Regions from separate parts of the Streptomyces sp. PL-25 genome, predicted to be linked through region 2. Evidence: riboswitches for the same ligand, from Rfam matches in the RefSeq annotation. Region 2 holds a riboswitch; the other holds the start of a gene.
The links. Region 2 has a riboswitch for S-adenosylmethionine ahead of R4Z62_RS08320 (aminotransferase class V-fold PLP-dependent enzyme). Riboswitches for the same ligand answer to the same signal wherever they lie in the genome.
Positions count from the first base shown of each region.

Region 1: another riboswitch for S-adenosylmethionine. It lies ahead of thrC (threonine synthase); the one in region 2 lies ahead of R4Z62_RS08320 (aminotransferase class V-fold PLP-dependent enzyme).

Region 1 is NZ_CP136997.1:4,154,728-4,159,348, reverse strand. It holds gene groL (chaperonin GroEL) at 1-600, opposite strand, end outside; gene R4Z62_RS18835 (cold-shock protein) at 977-1,180, opposite strand; gene R4Z62_RS18830 (MoaD/ThiS family protein) at 1,612-1,887, opposite strand; gene thrC (threonine synthase) at 1,884-3,170, opposite strand; SAM riboswitch class I at 3,188-3,349, opposite strand; gene R4Z62_RS18820 (glucosyl-3-phosphoglycerate synthase) at 3,546-4,490, shown strand; gene R4Z62_RS18815 (hypothetical protein) at 4,525-4,621, opposite strand, start outside.
Region 2 is NZ_CP136997.1:1,868,939-1,873,559, reverse strand. It holds gene qcrB (cytochrome bc1 complex cytochrome b subunit) at 1-229, shown strand, start outside; gene trpD (anthranilate phosphoribosyltransferase) at 391-1,455, shown strand; SAM riboswitch class IV at 1,560-1,676, shown strand; gene R4Z62_RS08320 (aminotransferase class V-fold PLP-dependent enzyme) at 1,861-3,222, shown strand; gene R4Z62_RS08315 (Lrp/AsnC family transcriptional regulator) at 3,259-3,540, opposite strand; gene R4Z62_RS08310 (rhomboid family intramembrane serine protease) at 3,537-4,289, opposite strand; gene R4Z62_RS08305 (hypothetical protein) at 4,444-4,621, shown strand, end outside.

The sequences.
Region 1 (4,621 bases), 2.3 Mb from region 2:
GGCGGAGATGTAGCCCTTGTCGAAGCGCATGCCCTCGGTGAGCTCGAGCTCGAGCCCGAAGGTCTGCGACTCCTCGACGGTGATGACGCCTTCCTTGCCGACCTTGTCCATGGCCTCGGCGATCAGCTCGCCGATCTGGGTGTCGGCGGCGGAGATGGAGGCGGTGGAGGCGATCTGCTCCTTGGTCTCGACCTCCTTGGCCTGGTCGAGCAGGGCGGCGGAGACGGCCTCGACGGCCTTCTCGATACCGCGCTTCAGGGCCATCGGGTTGGCACCGGCGGCCACGTTGCGCAGGCCCTCGCGGACCAGCGCCTGGGCCAGCACGGTCGCGGTGGTCGTACCGTCGCCGGCGACGTCGTCCGTCTTCTTGGCGACTTCCTTGACCAGCTCGGCGCCGATCTTCTCGTACGGGTCCTCGAGCTCGATCTCCTTGGCGATGGAGACACCATCGTTGGTGATCGTGGGGGCGCCCCACTTCTTCTCGAGGACGACGTTGCGACCCTTGGGGCCGAGCGTCACCTTGACGGCGTCCGCGAGCTGGTTCATGCCGCGCTCGAGGCCGCGCCGCGCCTCCTCGTCGAACGCGATGATCTTGGCCATGTGAAGTGGTCCCTCCAGGACTGGGGGTGATTCCTTCGGACCGCGCCCGCGCCCGCGACGGACGGCTCGCCGACCTCGTGGTTCCTTGCCCCACCCGGCCTGCGGGCCTCACCGACCCGGTCCTCGTTGTCACTCTCACCTTCAGAGTGCTAACGCCAATGATTAGCACTCGGCATGCCCGAGTGCAAGGTGCGCCCGCGTAGCGGGCTCGATGAGGGGCGGTGGTCGGGTGACGGGCGGGCGCAAGCGCCTCTGGTGGGGAGGCCGCCTCCGGCCGGGATCAGCCGGAGGCGAACAGAGGGGAGGGGGCGGGGCGCGGCGGGCAGGACGAAGGGCCCACACCCCGCAAGGTGTGGGCCCTTCGTGTGATGTACGTTCAGGCGGTGACGCGAACCATGTCGGCCTGCGGGCCCTTCTGACCCTGCGAGATCTCGAACTCGACCCGCTGGCCCTCTTCCAGCGTGCGGTAGCCGTCCATCTGGATCGCGCTGTAGTGGACGAAGACGTCCGCACCACCGTCGACCGCGATGAAGCCGTACCCCTTCTCCGCGTTGAACCACTTGACGGTGCCCTGAGCCATGCCTAACTCCCCTATTACTGGCCCTTGCACAGATCCGCACTTCGCGGATCCGGGTCAGACCTCACCCCCCGTGAATCGGGGGCGTGCGCCGGAACGCGTCGACCGCGGCTGAATGTATCTGTCCAACTGCCGTCTGCAACAGGTCAATCGGACGAGAAATCCGGGCGGGAGCGGTCCGGAATGTGACGAGAATTCGGCTGAACCCTGGGCAAGTCGGGCCCCATAAACACGGCAAATGCCGCAAAATACCCGCGGATTTTGGCTGTTTCTCATCGGCGGGCGGCAGAAATCAAGGGGCGCTCGACCGGGAGATCCGGGGCGCCTTCCCCAACTCTACCGCGCTCAATCACATGGAATTGCCCCCTCCGCTTCTCCCGCGGAGGGGGCAATTCACCGGATACTCCGATCACCGTCATTACCGACGGTAATGATCAGCCGCCGGCGACCGCCGGGATGATCGAGACACCGGCGCCGTCCGGGGTGGCCGTCTCCAGGCCCTGCTCGAAACGGACGTCGTCGTCGTTGACGTAGACGTTGACGAAGCGGCGCAGCTTGCCCTGGTCGTCCAGGACGCGCGCGGCGATGCCCGTGTGGTTCTTCTCCAGGTCGGAGATGACCTCGGCGAGGGTGGCGCCGTCGGCGCTCACCTCGGCCCGCCCGCCGGTGTAGGTGCGCAGGATGGTGGGGATGCGAACGGTCACGCTCATGCGAGGCCAGCCTCTCGGAAGGAGTCCAGGGTGGGGCGGATGGTGGCGGTCAGACCGGTGCCGGCCACCGCGTCCAGGGTCTTGAGGCCGTCGCCGGTGTTGAGCACGACGGTGGTCTTCGACGGGTCGAGCAGACCGCTCTCGACAAGCTTCCTGGTGACGCCGACCGTCACCCCGCCCGCGGTCTCCGCGAAGATGCCCTCGGTGCGGGCCAGCAGCTTGATCGCGTCGACGACCTGCTCGTCCGTCACGTCCTCCACGGCGCCGCCGGTGCGGCGCGCGATGTCCAGGACGTAGGGGCCGTCGGCCGGGTTGCCGATGGCGAGGGACTTGGCGATGGTGTCCGGCTTCTGCGGGCGCACCACGTCGTGTCCGGCCTTGAAGGCGGTGGAGACCGGCGAGCAGCCCTCGGCCTGGGCGCCGAAGATCTTGTACGGCTTGTCCTCGACCAGGCCGAGCGCGATCAGCTCGCGCAGGCCCTTGTCGACCTTGGTGAGCTGGGAGCCGGAGGCGATCGGGACGACGATCTGGTCGGGCAGCCGCCAGCCGAGCTGCTCGCAGACCTCGTACGCCAGCGTCTTGGAGCCCTCGGCGTAGTACGGCCGCAGATTGACGTTCACGAAGCCCCAGCCCTCGCCGGCCGGGTCGCCGATCAGCTCGGAGCAGAAGCGGTTCACATCGTCGTAGTTGCCCTCGATGCCGACGAGTTCGCCGCCGTAGATCGCGGCCATGACGACCTTGCCCTGCTCCAGGTCGTGCGGGATGAACACGCAGGAGCGCAGTCCGGCGCGGGCGGCGGCGGCGCCGACGGCACCGGCCAGGTTGCCGGTGGAGGAGCAGGACAGGGTGGTGAAGCCGAAGGCGCGGGCGGCCTCCAGCGCCTGGGCGACGACGCGGTCCTTGAAGGAGTGCGTCGGGTTGCCGGAGTCGTCCTTGACGAACAGCTTGCCGGTGTCGACGCCGAGTTCGGCGGCGAGGCGGTCGGCCTGGACGAGCTTGGTCCAGCCGGGGTTGATGTTCGGCTTGCCGGCCACGTCGGCGGGGACGGGCAGCAGCGGGGCGTAGCGCCAGATGTTCGCGGGGCCCGCTTCGATCCGCCGGCGCAGCTCCTCGGTGTCGTAGCCCGAGAAGTCGTAGGCGATCTCCAGCGGGCCGAAACACTCCTCGCAGGCGAAGACCGGGCCGAGCGGCACGCGGTGACCGCACTCGCGGCAGCTGAGCGCCGCGGCGGGACCGAGGTCGACGGTGGAGTCGGTGCTGGTGGCAACTGTCTGCACAGCCATGGAGGCGAGGCCCTTTCTCCTCATCTTCCCCACGACGCATCTCGCCGTGAGACGGAATTGGCACCTTCCCGAGCCGGGAGCCTCGCGGTGGCGACCGCGCGACGGCGATCGGTACGAGACCGGCTGGAGGGTTGCCGGGGCTTCATCGGGCCGTGTCCCTCTGCCCCTCTGGATGAGCGGTATTCGATTGTGGGGCGCGGCGACCCCGGCATGCGACGGTCGTCCGCGTTGTTCAAGACTGTAACCGACGGCCAGGACAGCGAGAGACCGTCGTCCGAACCGCGAGACAGATCACACGATGATGTGATCCGGTCCGTACCGCAGGCCGCAGCGAGCCGCGCAGGAGTGCCGCGCAGGAGTGAGGAGCCACCGACCGTGCTGGAAGAAGTCGAGCGCTGGCTGAGGACACGTTCCTGGTCCGTCGCCGACCGGCCGCTCCCCGGCGTCCTGGCCGCCAAACGCGCGAGCGGCGCCACGGTCAGCGTGGTGCTGCCCGCGCTGAACGAGGAGGAGACGGTCGGGGACATCGTCGCCGTGATCCGGCGCGAGCTGATGGCGCGGGTGCCGCTGGTCGACGAACTCGTCGTGGTCGACTCGGGCTCCACCGACCGCACCTCGCGGGTGGCCGCCGCGGCGGGCGCGCGGGTGGTGCACCGCGACACCATCCTGCCGCGCATCCCCGCCGTGCCCGGCAAGGGCGAGGTGCTGTGGCGCTCGCTGCTGGTGACCCGCGGGGACGTCGTCTGCTTCGTCGACGCCGATCTGCGCGAGTTCTCCGCCGACTTCGTCACCGGGATCGTCGGCCCGCTGCTGACCGACCCGGACGTCCAGCTGGTCAAGGCCATGTACGACCGGCCGCTGGGCACCGCCGCCGGGCAGGGCGGCCGGGTCACCGAGCTGATGGCCCGGCCGCTGCTGAACATGCACTGGCCGCAGCTGGCCGGTTTTGTGCAGCCGCTGGGCGGCGAGTACGCGGCCCGCCGCTCGCTGCTCGAACAGCTGCCGTTCCCGGTCGGCTACGGCGTCGAGCTGGGCATGCTCGTGGACGCGCTGCACCTGGTCGGTCTGGACGCGCTGGCCCAGGTCGACGTCGGTGAGCGCATCCACCGCCACCAGGACGGGCAGGCGCTCGGCCGGATGTCCGCCGCGATCTACCGCACCGCCCAGCTCCGGCTGGCCCGCGGCCATCTGGTGCGCCCCTCGCTCACGCAGTTCGAGCGCGGCGAGGACGGCTTCGAGCCGCGCACGTACTCCGTCGACACCGAGGAACGGCCGCCGATGAGTGAGATCGCGGAGTACGCGGCACGGCGGGTCGCCTGAGCGGCGGCCCGCCGCCGGGGCCGCCCCGGCCCCGTCAGCCGGCCACGCCGTCCGACCAGCGCCAGCGGCCCGCGCCGTCCTGCGCGCAGGTCAGGTACTCGCCGCCCTTGCCGTAGGTGCTCATGCCGTGG
Region 2 (4,621 bases):
CCACGAGCCGCTCAGCCAGGAGCAGCTGTACACCCTCACCGCCCACCACCAGTACGAGCCGGCCGAGATCGGCCCGACGGTGGACGAGAACGGTGTCGAGCGCAAGGTCGGCGGTACGGAGAAGCTGCGCGCCAAGCTCAGCAACGCGTACTACGGCGAGGACAACCAGATCTCGAAGCCGACCGTCGAGGAGTACAAGGAGATCACGAGCGGCCACGGCCACCACTGATCACTGACCCCTGAGCGTCGCCACGCCAGGCCGGAGGGCCCCGTCCGAACCCCGGATGGGGCCCTCCGCCGTCCCCCGGGCTGGATAGGGTGGACGGTGATACGACACCCCCCGTCCCATGGCCCTGAGCACCGGCCGGGACACCGGATCAGGAGCGGCTTATGAGCGCTGTGACCCCCGCTGGAGGCGACACCGCGGCGGGCCGTTCCTGGCCCGTCCTGCTGAACGGCCTGCTGGACCGCCGCGACCTCACCGCCGACGACACCGCCTGGGCCATGGACCGGATCATGGGCGGCGAGGCGACCGACGCCCAGATCGCCGGCTTCGCGGTGGCGCTGCGCGCCAAGGGCGCCACCGTCGCGGAGATCACCGGCCTGGTGCGCACGATGTACGAGCACGCCAAGGTGATCCAGGTGCCCGGCGCCACCGTCGACATCGTCGGCACCGGCGGCGACGGCGCCAAGACGGTGAACATCTCCACCATGTCCTCGATCGTGGTGGCCGGCACCGGCGCCAAGGTCGTCAAGCACGGCAACCGGGCCGCGTCCTCCGCCTCCGGCGCCTCCGACGTGCTGGAGAAGCTGGGCGTCAACCTCGATCTGACGCCTCGCCGGGTGGCGGAGGTCGCCGAGGAGGCCGGGATCACCTTCTGCTTCGCGGTGAAGTTCCACCCGGCGCTGCGCCATGTGGGCGCGGCCCGCGGCCAGCTGGGCATCCGCACGGTGTTCAACCTGCTGGGCCCGCTGACCAACCCGGCCCAGGTGAAGGCGCAGGCGGTCGGTGTGGCCGTGGCCCACGAGGCGCCCATCGTGGCGGGTGTCTTCGCCGAGCGCGGCAACTCCTCCCTGGTCTTCCGGGGCGACGACGGCCTGGACGAGCTGACCACCACGGCCACCTCGCGGGTCTGGGTGGTGCACGAGGGCACGGTCACCGAGGAGCGCTTCGACCCCCGCGACGTCGGCCTCGACCTGGTGCCGGTGGAGGCGCTGCGCGGCGCCGACGCCTCCTACAACGCGGAGGTGGCCCGCCGCCTGCTGGACGGCGAGCACGGTCCCGTACGGGACGCGGTGCTGCTGAACTCGGCGGCTGCCCTGGTCGCCCTGGAGCCGGGCTCCGGGACGCTGGCGGAGCGGATCAGGGCCGGTATGGCGCGGGCCGCCGAGTCGATCGACTCCGGGGCGGCCCGGGGCACGCTGGAGCGCTGGGTGGCCGCCAGCAACGCCTGAGCGCCCCCGCGGTACGCGTCCGCACGCGGTGAGGTGACGCGAGGCGCGGTCCACGATCCGGACCGCGCCTTGCGCACAGAAGATCGTGTGGCAGGATGGCACCAGGTCATGAGTGACAGCCATGTGGCCCCGGCCGGCTGTCCGGCAACCCTCCGTCCGTGGCGGGGTGCCCCGGGTGAAGACCAGGTCGTAGGCAGCGAGGTCTACGGCAAGCGCGGACCCCTCGCGCGCTTCCCAGGGAAGTGCGGGGCCAGGGGTCCTGGTCGGTCGAGGGAGCCTTCCGTGAGCAAGCGAATGCGTTAGGGCGTCGAGCCCCGCCTCCGCACACCCACTTCACCCTTCCGCGCCGGTGCCCCGTGCCGGGCTCGCGCGGTCGGTTCACCCTGCCTTCACGGGAGTTCCCCCATGTCTGTCTCCACCGCTGCCGCCGACCAGTCCGTCTGTGCCCCGCTGCCCGTTCTGGGCCGGGATGTCACCGTGCCGCTCGTCACCGGCGGCGAAGTCACCTACGCCGCCCTCGACTACGCGGCCAGCGCCCCCGCGCTCCAGCAGGTCTGGGACGACGTGGCCGCCTACGCGCCGTACTACGGCAGCGTGCACCGCGGCGCCGGCTACCTCTCCCAGCTCTCCACCGACCTGTTCGAGAACGCCCGGCGCACCGTCGCCGAGTTCCTGGACTGCCGCGCGGACGACCAGGTGGTGTTCACCCGGTCCACCACCGACTCGCTGAACCTGCTGGCCCGGGTGGTCCCGGCCGACTGCCGGGTGTTCGTCTTCGAGACCGAGCACCACGCCTCGCTGCTGCCCTGGCGCGACGCCCAGGTGACCTGCCTGAACGCCCCGCGCACCCCGGAGCAGGCCGTCGCCACCCTGGAGCGGGCGCTGGCCGACCGCGAGCCCTACGGCCCTGCCCTGGTCTGCGTCACCGGCGCCTCCAACGTCACCGGCGAACTGTGGCCGGTACGGGAACTGGCCGCCGCCGCCCACGCGCACGGCGCCCGGATCGTGCTGGACGCCGCCCAGCTCGCCCCGCACCACCCGGTGTCCGTCAAGGACCTCGACGTCGACTGGGTCGCCTTCTCCGGGCACAAGCTGTACGCCCCCTTCGGCTCCGGCGTGCTGGCCGGGCGCGCCGACTGGCTGCGCGAGGCCGAGCCCTACCTCGCGGGCGGCGGCGCTAGCCGCCGGGTGTCCCGCCGCGCCGACGGGGGAGTGGACGTGGAGTGGCACGACAGCGCCGCCCGCCACGAGGCCGGCTCGCCCAACGTCATCGGCGCCTACTCCATCGCGGCGGCCTGCAAGGCGCTGACCGAGGCCGGGTTCGACACGCTGGTCGCCCGCGAGCAGCACCTCATCGACAGGGTCCGGGAGGGCCTGGCCGCGGTTCCGCAGGTGCGGGTGCTCTCCCTGTTCGGGGACGACGCCCCGCGGGTCGGCGTGATCTCGTTCGTCGTGGAGGGCTGGAACAGCTCGCACTTCGCCGCCGCGCTCTCCGCCGAGTACGGCATCGGCGTCCGCGACGGGCTCTTCTGCGCCCACCCGCTGGTGCGCACCCTGCTCGGCAGCGACCCGCAGACCCAGGGTGAGTGCGGCGCCCCCGAGGCCGCGCCCGGCGAGAAGTCCCTCAACGCGATCCGTGTCAGCTTCGGCGCGGGCACCCCCGACGAGCATGTGGAGCGCTTCGTGACGGCGGTGCGCGAGCTGGTCAGCGACGGCGCCAAGTGGCGCTACCGCACGGAGGACGGCCGCTGCGTCCCGGCGGTGTGAACCCCGCGGCCCCCGAGGCGGCGGACCGGCCGGAGGTCAGGAGTCCAGACCGATGGCGAACGCCGCCTCCAGGTCGTGCTGCGAGTACGTGCGGAACGCCACGTGGGTGTCCGTCGCCTCCACCCCGGGGATCTTGCTGATCCGGCCCGGGATGATCTCCGCCAGGTCCTCGTGCCGGCCCACCCGCACCATGGCGATCAGGTCGTAGGTGCCGGTGACGGAGAAGACCTCGCTGACGCTCTCCAGCGAGGCGATCCGCTCGGCGATCTCGGGGATCCGGTCCACGCTGGTCTTGATGAGGACGATCGCGGTGATCACGGCTGGTTCTCTCCCTCGGGGGCCGGAGCGGGGCTGACCTTCACTCTAGCCGTGCGCCCGTGGCCGGCCCACGCGCAGCCGAAGCCGAGGCCGAAGCCGATGACATGGGCCAGGTACGCCACACCCGGCCCGTCGCCGGCCCGGCCCGCGGCCAGCCACTGCAGGGCCGCCCAGAAGGGCAGCACCACCCAGGCGGGCAGGCGCAGCGGCAGGAAGAACAGGAACGGCAGCAGGCTGGTCACCCGGGCCCGCGGGAACAGGTACAGGAAGGCGCCGAGCACCGCCGAGATCGCCCCCGACGCCCCGACCAGGGTCTGGCCGGAGTCCGCGTGCGCGGCGGCGTACCCGAGCAGGGCCAGATAGCCGCAGCCCAGGTAGAACAGGGTGAAGCGGACCCGGCCCAGGCGCTGCTCGGTCATCGCGCCGAAGACGTGCAGGAAGAGCATGTTGCCGAGCAGATGGACCCAGCTGCCGTGCACGAACAGGGCCGTGGCCGGGGTGAGCGCCGCCCGCGGGGAGCCCGAGAACAGGTCGGCGGGGACCACGCCCCAGCGCCGGAAGTACGCCTGCTGGGCGAGGAGCAGCCCGTGCCCGGTGCCGTAGGAGGGGAACAGGCCGGAGGCCGGACTCATCGCGAAGACCAGGCAGCACAGGGCGAGCATCGCACTTGTCACCGGCGCGCGCGTGGTCCGTACCGCCCGCAGGGCCCGGAGGACTCGGGCGGGCACCGCGTTCCTGGAGCTGGTCATGTGCACAGAGCATGGCGTAACGGGACGCATCCGCACAGAGCGCCTCGCCGCCGTGGACAGCCGGGCGCCGAGTGGCTCCCAGGCCGTAGGGTTACGGCCGACGCTCCGGGGACACCGGCGCGGCACGGTCCCGGAAGGAAAGTGAGCAGCCACGATGACGGTTCCCCTGCCGACCGCCACGACGCGGTGGCGCTGCACGCTGTGCGGCAACCTCACCCGTTTCGACGTGACGCGCTCGTCGAAGGTCGTCGAGTACGTCCACCTCGACCTGGCCGGTGAGCCCACGGTCGAGGAGCGCGAGGTCGTCAGTGAGACCATCGAGTCGGTGCGCT